Regions from separate parts of the Brevibacillus sp. 1238 genome, predicted to be linked through region 1. Evidence: riboswitches for the same ligand, from Rfam matches in the RefSeq annotation. Region 1 holds a riboswitch; the other holds the start of a gene.
What was found. Region 1 has a riboswitch for S-adenosylmethionine ahead of M2298_RS22875 (methionine ABC transporter ATP-binding protein). Riboswitches for the same ligand answer to the same signal wherever they lie in the genome.

Region 1 (5,989 bases):
AGTAGTTTTCGTTCTTTTCCAATACAATCTTGCTCTTGTGCTCCCAGCCCGTCATTTTGAACGGACCGTTGCTAACATGTGTTGCTGCTTCATTCGCCCAGTTCGGATTGGCTTCTGCCACTTTTTTGTCTACAGGATAATAGGTGTAAAAGGCCGTCAATTCCAGGAAAAATGGTGTCGGGTTTTCTAGCGTGACTTCAAGCGTTTTGTCATCAAGAGCTTTTACCCCCAGCTCGGTTGCTTGCGCCTTGCCCGTATGCACCTTTTCCGCATTTTTGATGTAGTATAGCTGGTACGCATATTCGGCACCCAGCTTCGGATTGAGCACACGCTTCCAGGCATACTCGAAGTCGTGCGCTGTCACCGGATCGCCGTTACTCCACTTCGAGTCGCGAATCGTAAACGTGTACACGCGTTTGTCGTCGGATATTTTCACGTCCGACGCAACCGAGTTCATCGGCTTGGCGTCTTTGTCTAATCTGGTCAAGCCGTCAAAAGTAGCACGAACGACCGCGCCTGACGTAGCATCCTTGGCAAGCCCAGGGTCCGCCGTCGAAGGCTCGCTTGTCAGGTTGGCCCTGAACACTTGCGGCTTGCCAGCGCTCGCCGTCTGCTTGGCTTCTCCTGCTTTTTGCTCGGCAGGTGCAGAAGGCGGAGCGGCGGCCTGGTTCCCGGAACATCCTGCCAAAATACTTCCAGCCACAAGCGACACGCCGAAAAGTAGTTTGAATGTTTTGTTCATCTGAATTTTCCCCCTTATCAATTTTTTCTATCGCCACCACAATATACTCGACAAAAATCGTCTTGAGAATGGGGTTCGGTGAGATTTAATTAAATTTTACGAATATTTATACTTTTATAAATGAAAATAAACCCAACCAGCCACACGGGCCAAATTGGGTTTATTTGTTGATTCATCAATTAGCTGTTCCTTAGAATGCAGGAACGATGGAACCTTTGTATTCATCTTCAATGAACTTTTTCACTTCTGGGCTGTTCAGTTCTTTCGCCAGCTTTTGGATCGCTTCGGAATCTTTGTTGTCTGGACGAGCTACCAGGAAGTTCGCATATGGAGACTCTTTGTCTTCAAGGAAGAGAGCGTCTTTTGTCGGCACCAGTTTTGCTTCGAGTGCGTAGTTGGTGTTGATCAGCGCCAGGTCAACTTCTTCCAGGACGCGTGGCAGCATAGCAGCTTCTACTTCTTTGAACTTCAGGTTTTTCTTGTTTTCTACAACGTCTTTTACCGTTCCGCTGATGCCAGCGCCTTCTTTGAGCTTGATCACGCCGTTTTTCTCCAACAGAGCGAGCGCGCGTCCGCTATTGGTCGGGTCGTTTGGCAAAGCAATGGTTGCGCCTTCTGCCAGCTCGTCAACGGATTTTACTTTTTTGCTGTAAGCACCGAAAGGCTCGATGTGCACGGCGATTACTGGCTGCAAGTCCATGTTTTGACCTTTATTGAACTCTTCCAGGTAAGGCTTGTGCTGGAAGAAGTTTGCGTCCAGTTGCTTTTCATTCAGCTGTACGTTTGGTTGTACGTAATCGGTAAACTCTTTCACTTCCAGGTTAACACCTTGTTCTTTCAGCTTTGGAGCGATGAACTTCAAAATGGCTGCGTGTGGAACCGGAGAAGCGCCTACTTTCAACGTTACTTCTTGCTGTTGTCCGCCTTGTGCGCCGCCTTCAGTTGGAGTTGGAGCTGTTTCCGTTTTGCTTCCGCACGCTGCCAAGGAAAATGCCAATACGGTAGAAAGTACAGATACGACTAATTTTTTCATAAATGATTTCCCCCTATTTTTTGGTCTGTGTTCTGCAAAGCTTATATGGAAAGACCTTACTTGCGGCTGAATCGCATAACCAGGCGATCCCCCAGCGACTGCAAGATCTGGACCAACACGAGCAAAATAATCACTGTAACAATCATGACATCTGTCTGGAAGCGTTGGTAGCCGTAGCGGATTGCCAAATCTCCCAGCCCGCCGCCGCCGATTACGCCGGACATCGCGGTGTAAGAGACAAGGGCAACTGTCGTGATCGTAATCCCGGCCACCAGACCTGGACGCGATTCAGGAAGCAGCACGTTCCAGATGATTTGCCAGTTGGAGGCTCCCATCGACTGAGCGGCTTCGATGACTCCTCGATCCACCTCTCTCAGCGAGGTTTCCACCAGCCGCGCAAAAAACGGGGCTGCACCGATGACGAGCGGCGGAATCGCTCCGAGTACCCCGAGTGAAGTACCCACAATTACTTTTGTCACAGGAATCAGCAAGATCATCAAAATGATAAACGGTACAGAACGCAGTATATTGACAACGAATGAGGCAATCGCATAAAACACCTGGTTTTGCAAAAGCTGTCCGCGAGAAGTCAGGAACAAAATAATCCCCAGCGGCAAACCAATCAGGATGGTAAACAGTGTCGAGAAGCCAAGCATCGTCAGCGTATCTATTGTTCCCTCGGCGATCTCCGACCAATCCACATTTTCCAAAGTCCAGTCCATCTATATCACCTCTACTTCCAAGCCACGCTGACGCAACGTCTCGATGGTTTTTTCGTTTTGACGGACATCGCCTTCCAGCTCGACGACCAGTTGGCCGTACGGCGTATCCTTCATGCGGGAAATCGTTCCTTGCAAGATGCTGAACACCGTGCCTGTTTCTTGCATCGTCTGGAACAAGATCGGCTGGTACGTCTTTTCCCCCAGGAATGTGACGCGGGCAATCGTGCGGTTTCCTGCCACCTTTTCGTGCGCGACTGCTTCCCGCAGCTCGCTGGAATCGGCCACCTGCTCGACAAATTCCTGTGTCGTCGGATGCTGTGGCTTGAGAAACACGTCCAGAACCTCGCCCGACTCGACAATTTTTCCGCCATCGATGACGCCTACGCGGTCGCAGATGGAACGGATCACGTGCATTTCGTGCGTGATCAGCACGATGGTCAACCCCAGTTTGCGGTTGATATCGAGCAAGAGCGCGAGAATCGAGTTCGTCGTCTGCGGATCGAGGGCGGAAGTCGCTTCGTCGCACAGCAACACTTTCGGATCATTGGCCAGCGCTCGGGCGATGCCTACGCGCTGCTTCTGACCGCCGGACAATTGCGACGGGTACTTGTCCCGATGCGCTTCCAGCCCGACCAGTTTGAGCAGCTCGTCCACTTTTTTCTGGATTTCAGCCTTCGAGCGATTGGCGAGCTTGAGCGGGAAAGCGACATTCTCGCCTACGGTCGCGGAAGACAACAGGTTAAAGTGTTGGAAAATCATCCCGATCTGGCGGCGCTTTTCCTGAAGCTTGCTGTCATCGAGCTTGGTCAAATCCACTCCGTCGACAACGACTTGTCCTGACGTAGGGCGCTCCAACAGGTTGATGCAACGAATCAGGGTACTTTTCCCCGCACCGGAATGCCCGATGATCCCGTAAATTTCCCCTTTATCTATGGAAAGGTCAATCCCGAGCAATGCCGGAATCGTCTTGCCTTGTACTTGATAGCTTTTATGCAGTTGTTGCAATTGAATCAACGCATCCACCTCCCAGCAAAATCTGTCTACATGCCTTGTGAAAAACAGAAAGCCCCTTTTTTCATAAACGAAAAAGGGGCTGCAACGCATGTATACGTTCGCATCCACCCTTCTCATCTATCAAGATCCAACCAATCTTGTAGGAATTGGCACCGCGACGCTCATTTTCGAAAAAATGAACCGGTTGCCGGGCTTCATCGGGCCTGTCCCTCCGCCTCTCTTGATAAGAAAGATTTCCACGTATATTATGTTCGTTTTTCATATTTTCATGATACAAACCGGATTATATCCTTTTTGAAAATATCCCGTCAATAGCAATCCCAGGAAAAACTTTTTTAATCTATCACTCCGTTGCGGATAATGGTTGCCTGAACATGAAAACGAACAGACGCCTGCCGGAAAATTTTTCTCCAGTCGCGGTTCGTCATCTCTTTCAATCCCCTCTGCTGGGCGCGATAGACGATGCCAAATCCCGCCGGATCGACGTCCAGTTGCTGCAATTTTTTGACGACTTTTTGCAGTTCTTTCTCGATTTCCTTTTCCAATGCGTCCTCCATCGTTTTCATCATTTTGCTGTCCTCCAGCTTGATCGGTATCGTCAGTTCAAGGATTCGTGCCTGCAGACGGACGCGCACGTCAAAAACGGGAGGAGATGCTGCCAATGTCTTTTTTCGCAAAGTGCTCATTGTACAATGCCACCCGTATTTGCCCGCCTGAAGGTTTTTTGTCTGATTGCAAATTTGCCTTGTCCCGCATGCCCTTGCTCGTTTCCCCAGTCCCAAGTGCCTTTCGACATGATCGATATTCAGTCTATCCTGATCGATTTCCCTCAGCTTCGGAATAAGCTCGCTGTACACGACTTTGGCATCCGCCATGCGAAAACCATCTATGCAGGAACTCCTGGTCCATCTCCTTCACCCCAATGTGCCTGTGCTGTAGAAAATCATGGATAGTGTGCCCAAATATGCAAAAAAACAGCACGCTACATTCGCGTGCTGTCTGTACTGTCGTCTGTTTTGTTGTCCTCTTGTTGCATCGTTTCAGTCGGCGGCTCAAGCTTTTCCTGAATGAACGACTGAATCTGGTCTACGTCGGGAATGAGCACGGCTCCTGCCTTGTGCGATTCCCGGAACATTCCCATCGGCGGCAGCTGATAGTTGCCCGGTTGCATCGTATCGAGCTTCAAGCCGAGCGCGGACAGCTTCAGCATGTCCATGGAGCTGATGTTCGTCTGGATGTACGGCGCCACTTGTTTGAGGATGGACGGCAACTGGATCAGGGATGTGCCGCTCTTCATCTGGCTCGCTACAGCGGCGAGCAATTTGCGCTGACGCTCGGTGCGCGTATAGTCGGATGTGGCGTCATGGCGGAAACGGACGTACTGCAACGCCTTGTTGCCATCCAACTGCTGCACACCTTTTTTCAGATTGATATCGTAGACGCCTTTATCTGTCGGGTCATGGTAATACATGTTTTTCTCTACGTCGATCTCGACGCCGCCCACCGCGTCGATCAGCGCCTTGAAGCCTTCGAAATCGGTAATGACGTAGCGATCCACAGGAAGTCCGGTAAACTGGCTGACCGTCTTCATCGCCAGCTCAGGCCCGCCGTCTACAATCGCCGAGTTGATACGCGAGCTGCCATTTCCGGGAATGTCCACATACGTATCCCGCAAAATGGAGAACAGATCGTAACGCTTGGATGCCGGGTCGATACTGACCAGCATCATGGAGTCGGAACGGGGAAGCCCGTTATTTTTCATTCCCCTGCGATCCACACCCATCAGCAAGATGTTCACACGCTCTTGACCATCCCACTCGGGTATCTCCGCCGCTTTCGTTGCGGCTCCGCCATCCGGCGGGGCAGGTGTAACAACATTAGGAGCCTGGATATTTTGAGCAAACTCATAAAAGGAGTATCCGTAATAACCCGCTGTCGTGGCAATCACGACAAGCATCAGGAGCAACACTCGTTTCCATATTCGCATAAAGAACTACTCCACCTTTTATTCTCTGTATCTACTTGAACTCATCTCACCACTTGTTTAGTATACTCGAATCTTTACAATGTGGAGCAGCCTTTATTTGGGTAGCTTAACTTTTTATACTTTAACGTTTACAAAATTTGCAATATTCTTTATACTACCTTCATACTCGTTTCCAAGGGGTGACTTGTCGTGCTTTCTCCATCCGTATTTTTTCAGCGTTACCCGCAGGAAGCCCTGTTTTTTCTCGTTGCAAGCTTTATCAATTCTGCTGGCAGCGCTTTCATGTGGCCGTTGACTACTTTGTACGTACATACGATTCTCCAACGCTCCATGACCGAAGCCGGCTTTGTTTTGATGGTCCAGTCTTTGGCGGGCATTGCCGGGCAATTCGTCGGCGGCTCCCTGTTTCACCGCTTGGGCGCCAAGCGTCTCATCGTGGGAGCGCTGCTTTTTCAAGGATTGATTCAGCTGTCCATTCCGTTCATCAGCAG
Region 2 (5,989 bases), on a different contig from region 1:
TACCGAGCGAATCATGAGCTATCGCTTGCTGAGAATCGCCAGAGGGGATCAGACTGAGCTGGCGGGGTTCGATGAAAATACGTATGTAGCAGAAGGCTTCTATCAGGAGCGCAGTCTGACGGATTTGCTCGCAGAATACAACGCTGTGCGACAGTCGACGCTGGCCCAACTGCGGGGGATTGCTGCCGAGGCGTGGACGAGAACGGGCACAGCAAATGGCAATAAGCTGTCGGCACGCACATTGGCCTATATTATCGCCGGACACGAGGCGCACCACTGTAGAATTTTGCGGGAACGGTATTCGCTGTAAGCCGGGAGAAGCCCGCTGTTTCGCTTTCTGTGTGTCGCTTTTCGTTACTCGTTTTTCGCTTTCCAGCTGTCGCTGCGTGTTCCTCGCTATCTTTTCGCTGCCGCTCGCAACTCGCCCTCCCTATCTCGGCAATGGTAGGGTACAATAACAGTAGTGATTTTTCCAATTTCATATGTGGGAACAGGTTCCTTGAGGTATATCGCCGCAAGGATAATAGGGAAGCTCGGTGCAAATCCGACACGGTCCCGCCACTGTAAGAGGGGAGTTTTGCGCATACAGGCCACTTGTCCAGACTTGGATGGGGAAGGCAGCGCCAGACGATGATCCCAAAGTCAGGAGACCTGCCTGTTTCGACGACACTGATGGACCTACGGGAGATAGGGAGGTGTTAGAGGACTCGCCATGACAGCAGGGGGACGAATACGTTTCTCTTTGCTTGCGCATTTTCTAACGATCGTATCGGTCGTCGGAAAATGCTTTTTTTGTTTGGGGGATTGGTGTGGTCTGTCGAAGGGGGCAACTTGTCTCGAAATTGATGCGATTAATCGAGGCGCTGGAGTAGCTTCGCGATAGAAGCGGCTAAAATCGAAAGAGCTGAGCTGAAGCTGCCTCTCGCTTGCAGCGGTTCGTCGAATGGACCAGGGCGTCTCGCGGTTGATCTACCTGTCAAAGAGGCTACGATGACTCGCGATTAAATTCAACTTGACTAGATCTTGTACGAATGTGAGGGATCGCAAGCTTGCGAACCGGAGCCTTTTTAAGGATATCGTTGCCAGATTGTCGCCGTGAAAAAGGAGGGAGTGGCGTGGTTCAGCTTTTCATATGTCCATGGTGCGGCTATGTTGAAGAAAAAGAGGTGCCAGAGGAAAGCGAAGCAGGAATCGTTACGTGCGCTTGCTGCAACATGGCAGAAGTGGAAAGTGTGTTTGCGCGTGGAAACGGCTGCTTTGCTGAGGGGGTTGCCGTTCTGTCTTCCTGCTTGCGAGTCTTGTCAGCAAACAAAAAGAATTGTGTTGACGAATGCATTGGAATTTCTTAGAATAGGCTCAATAGCAAATCATAGTTCTTATCCAGAGAGGTGGAGGGTCTGGCCCGATGAAGCCCGGCAACCGTTGCTTTTGCGACAAGGTGCCAATTCCTGCGGGACGTTTCGTCTCGATAGATAAGAAGCGGGTGCCTCGTAGCAGTCAAGACGAACCTTCTTCTTAGCGGAGAAGGTTTTTTGATGTATGAAAAAGTGGGAACGAGGCAAACATTTGCCCAATTTCAAAGACAAGAGAGAACTGACATCTAGCAAAGAACAAAAATTCATAGTTTTCTTTATCTAGAGAGGTGGAGGGACTGGCCCGATGAAGCCCGGCAACCGTTACGCAGTTTGTGACAAGGTGCCAATTCCTGCAGGACGAAAATCGTTCTGGGAGATAAGGAGAAGGACCTTGATGCCAAACCTTCTTCTTAGCAAGAAGGTTTTTCTTATTTTTCCAAAACATGACATGAGGTGGTAATAATGAGCGCAGGTGTAATCAAAGTAGGATTGCTGGGATTGGGAACAGTAGGGGGCGGCGTCATCAAAACGATTCGCTCGCAACAGGAGAAGCTGGCGCAGCGGTTGGGCAAACGGATCGAGATTGTCAAAGCATTGGTTCGCGATTCGGAAAAAGAACGGGCGGTTCAGGTTGATCCTGCGCTTTTGACTACCGATTTTGAGGATGTGCTAAAAAGCGATGTGGACATTGTCGTGGAGGTAATGGGCGGTGTCGAGCCTACGTATGATTACGTGCGTGCCCTGATTGAAAAAGGCTGCCATGTGGTAACGGCGAACAAAGAGCTGCTCGCCAAACGCGGCCCTGAGCTTGTCGATCTGGCTAACCAGCATCAGGTGCATCTGGCTTATGAAGCGAGCGTAGCTGGCGGGATTCCGATTTTGAGTGTGCTGCGGCAGTTTTTGCGCACAAATGACATCCAAGGAGTTCGCGGTATTCTCAACGGGACGACGAACTTCATCTTGACGAAAATGGAGGCGGAACAGCTCTCTTATCAGGAAGTGCTGAAGCAGGCGCAGGAGCTGGGCTATGCGGAAGCTGATCCGCGTTCGGATGTGGAAGGTTTCGATGCCATGTACAAATTGTACATTCTCGCGCAGCTTGTGTACGGGGAGTCGTTGCCGCTTGCGGATGTCGTGCGTAAAGGAATCGCCGATTTGTCTGCCGGACACATCCGGATCGCAAGCGAGCTGGGTTACCGGATCAAGCTGATTGCCCAGGCACAAAAAGCCGAGCAAGGCATCCGCCTATCGGTTCAGCCGACTGTGCTGCCCATTGCCCATCCGTTGGCGCAAATCCAGGATGCGTTCAATGCGGTGCAGCTCTCCGGGAACATCGTGGGCGACCTGTTGTTTACGGGCCGGGGTGCAGGCGAACTGCCGACCGCAAGCGCTGTCGTTGAAGATTTGGCTTACTTGTTGACCCAGCCATTTACGCCGCATCCTGTTTGGACAGAAAAAAATGCCGCGGCTCAGTTGGAGCAAGGGCAAGACGAACGGGTGCTGTGTTATTTGGAAGGCTCGTGTATCGCCGCCACACCTGATCGCGTGCTGCATTTCTTGCGGGAGGCTGGCGTGAACGTGACGAAATTGAAGGTGCAATTCGACTTGGGCGGTGTGCTGCGCGCGGGCTTGATCGTTACAGGTATTCGCGCAGAGCATGAGCAAGTGCTGAAAAGTGACTTCGGACTTTCCGTGCGCTGCTTCCCGCTGATCGAATCGGCATAGCTCGCAGTCTGTCTAGATCAGCGCTGATCCTTTCTACTTGCTTTTTTTATCCGAGAGCTGTTGATCGGTATCTGAAGGCCCGTTTTTCTGATTGCCGGGGAAGACGACTTTTTCCCATTTGGTCATGAAATAACTGCAGAGTATAATAAGGCCGATCGCCGATACGGTGATAATCAATCCGGTCATATGTGCCGCCTCCTTTTCGCTGGAAAAAGTGGTTCTACTATGGTCTACGAAAGCAATATGGAAAAGTTTCGCCAAAAAAGGCAACGGGCACGCCTCATTTATCATGAGCGTGCCTGTACGTGACCATCGGCTTCAATCTGAACGTTTTCCGACAGTGATTCGATTCGTTGCAGAAGCGCTGCCCCATCCGTGTCATTCATCGGTACCGCTCGTCCCAGCTCGGCATGGAACGGGAGCATCGTCAGTTCACAGGAAGCGTCTTTTGTGCAGCTTGCTTGCAGTACCATCGTCTGCCACGTTTTTGGCTCCGTCGAGCGGGTGAAAATGAAATTGCCCAAACTGTAGGCAATCCACTTGCCGTTGTAGCGTTCAAAGCCTTGCAGGACGTGAGGATGACCACCGACGATCAAGTCTGCTCCTGCGTCAATGTAAGCTTTGGCCAATTCTTTTTGGTGATCGACGGGAAAGTCTTCCCGTTCCTTGCCCCAATGGGCGATCACGACGACGAGATCAGCGTGTGCCTTTGCTTGTTGAATCGCTTGGACGGCTTTGGCGGAATCATAGGAGCCAGCCAGTCCAGGCTGTTTCTCCGTGGCGAACCAGCTGACTTCGGGAATGACCCGGCTGAATCCGAGCAAGGCGAGCTTGATGCCGTTTCGCTCCACCACGACGGGAGTGAAGGCTTCCACAGAGTCTTTGCCGCCGCCGAGGTAAGCGATCCCGTTTTTGGCAAGCGCGTCAAACGTGTCGAGCAATCCGGCCACGCCCTGATCCATCGAATGGTTGTTTGCCAGGTTGACCGCATCGATCCCTGCTGCTTTCATCGCAGGCGCAGCCAAAGGAGAGGACTTGTAAACGTATTGTTTGTTGTCGGCAGGCGTGCCTTTTGTGGTAAGTGGCGTCTCCAGATTGGCTATGGTAAAGTCATCCTGCAAAAACAGGGAACGGACGTGCGTGAACGGGTAGTCGTAGCCTTTTTCGAGCAACGTTTTTTCCACATTTCCGGACATCATCACATCTCCGACGAAGGTCAGCCGGACAGTCGGCTCGTGGGCAACAGCCGGAGGTGGTGCGGAATCGTGTTCAGGGGAGGCGGAATGGCTTCCCAGCTTGTCGAAAGCGAAGTAAATCCCTGAGCAAAGGATGACGAGCAGACTGAACAAGAGCGTTTGCTTCGCCATCCTTTGCCACTTCTTTTGTCGTTGTTTTCGCCGGATGTGCTTTAGGCTTTGCTGCGTCTGATTCATTATGCTCCTTTCAACGGTAACGAAAAATGGGTGAATTTGTTATTATAGAGCTAATACGAAAAGGGGCGAAAAAAGATGCAGCTTTCCTTCGATCATCTGGTTCATTTCGTGCACCGTCCCCCTGGAGAGGCTGCCCGGCTTTTTCAGGAAGCAGGCTTTCACGCTGTCGCGGGCGGACGTCATACCCATTGGGGAACATGGAACAGTCTCAGCTACTTGGGACTATCTTATGTGGAGTTTTTGGCGGTGGAGGAGGCAGCTGTCGCCAAGCAATCCGACAATCCGCTCATCCGGCAACTGGTCTGGGAGGCGAATCGCGGTGAGGGACTTGGGCAAATTGCCCTGCGCACTCGGCAAATGGACGCGTGGGTAGAGCGATTTCAGTCACTTGGTCTCAAAGTGACAGGGCCGGTAGCGGGCAGCCGCACGCGAGACGACGGGAAGATTTTGCAGTGGCGCATGCTGTTTGCCGAAGACCCGCACAGTGCGAGACAAATGCCGTTTCTGATTGAATGGAGCGAGACAGACGAGGAGCGCAAAGCCGATTTGACACAGCGCGGCATCATCGCTCCGCATCCAAATGGCGCGACGGAGCTGCAAGCGGTTGGTTATGCTGTTTCCGATCTGGAAGCGGCAGCAGCGGATTGGACGCGGTGGTTCGGCTTGCCGAGCCAAGCAGTGTTCGACGATGAGCAAATGGGCGCTCGTTGCCTGACGCTTGCTTTACCTGGCGGAAATATCGTGCTGTGTGAACCGCAGCAGGATGGATCGGCCAAGCGGATGCTGCAATCGCGCGGAGAGCGTCCTTTTTTTGCAAGAGTAGGCGCGGCAAAAGCGCTTCACGAATCGCACTCCATTTGTGGCGGGACGTACCTGATTTGAATTTGCTAGAAAGTAACGAGGGGCAAAGCAAGAAAATGGCGCAAAGGAGGCGAGCTTGTGACATCACCCAAGCATTCTTTGTCCGCTGCGGCGATTATCGTCAATGATCGCAACGAAGTGCTGCTGATCAAAGGACCGAGACGGGGCTGGGAAATGCCCGGCGGAAAGGTGGAGCAAGGGGAGTCCATCCGCGAAGCAGCGATCAGGGAAACGAAGGAAGAATGCGGCTTGGACATTGAAGTGACGAAATTTTGCGGCGTGTTTCAAAATGTCAGCAAGTCGATCTGCAACGCCCTGTTTCTCGCCAGACCGATCGGCGGAAAACTAATCACAACGCCTGAGTGTCTGGAGTCGGGCTTCTTTCCGATCGAGGAAGCTTTGCAAAAGGTGACCTGGAGCAATTTCAGACAGCGCATCTCTTTATGTTTGCAGGAGGAAAAGCATCCGTTTTACGTGGAGTTTTAGGGCAAACGGGCAAGTGTAGGTCGTAGTGAAAAGAGCGGGCGAAATCAATCAGCAGGCAAAAAGCTGTCCGAACAGGGACGGCTTTTTTGTTTTGAGAAAAAAGTGAGTGTGTTTGCTCATTCACGGCGG

Region 2: linked by a shared signal. The riboswitch ahead of M2298_RS08505 (homoserine dehydrogenase) and the one ahead of M2298_RS22875 (methionine ABC transporter ATP-binding protein) in region 1 are both predicted to bind S-adenosylmethionine.

What each region holds. Positions count from the first base shown of each region.
Region 1 covers NZ_JARXWC010000013.1:26,710-32,698, forward strand. Annotated here, with positions in the region: partial or broken gene M2298_RS22860 (peptide ABC transporter substrate-binding protein) at 1-742, opposite strand, end outside; gene M2298_RS22865 (MetQ/NlpA family ABC transporter substrate-binding protein) at 933-1,775, opposite strand; gene M2298_RS22870 (methionine ABC transporter permease) at 1,832-2,497, opposite strand; gene M2298_RS22875 (methionine ABC transporter ATP-binding protein) at 2,498-3,511, opposite strand; SAM riboswitch class I at 3,622-3,741, opposite strand; gene M2298_RS22880 (Ger(x)C family spore germination C-terminal domain-containing protein) at 3,847-4,197, opposite strand; gene M2298_RS22885 (LCP family protein) at 4,494-5,498, opposite strand; gene M2298_RS22890 (MFS transporter) at 5,688-5,989, shown strand, end outside.
Region 2 covers NZ_JARXWC010000003.1:195,794-201,782, forward strand. Annotated here, with positions in the region: gene M2298_RS08500 (DinB family protein) at 1-310, shown strand, start outside; cobalamin riboswitch at 476-673, shown strand; SAM riboswitch class I at 1,374-1,479, shown strand; SAM riboswitch class I at 1,628-1,738, shown strand; gene M2298_RS08505 (homoserine dehydrogenase) at 1,818-3,080, shown strand; gene M2298_RS08510 (hypothetical protein) at 3,114-3,266, opposite strand; gene M2298_RS08515 (CapA family protein) at 3,368-4,513, opposite strand; gene M2298_RS08520 (VOC family protein) at 4,589-5,395, shown strand; gene M2298_RS08525 (NUDIX hydrolase) at 5,453-5,860, shown strand.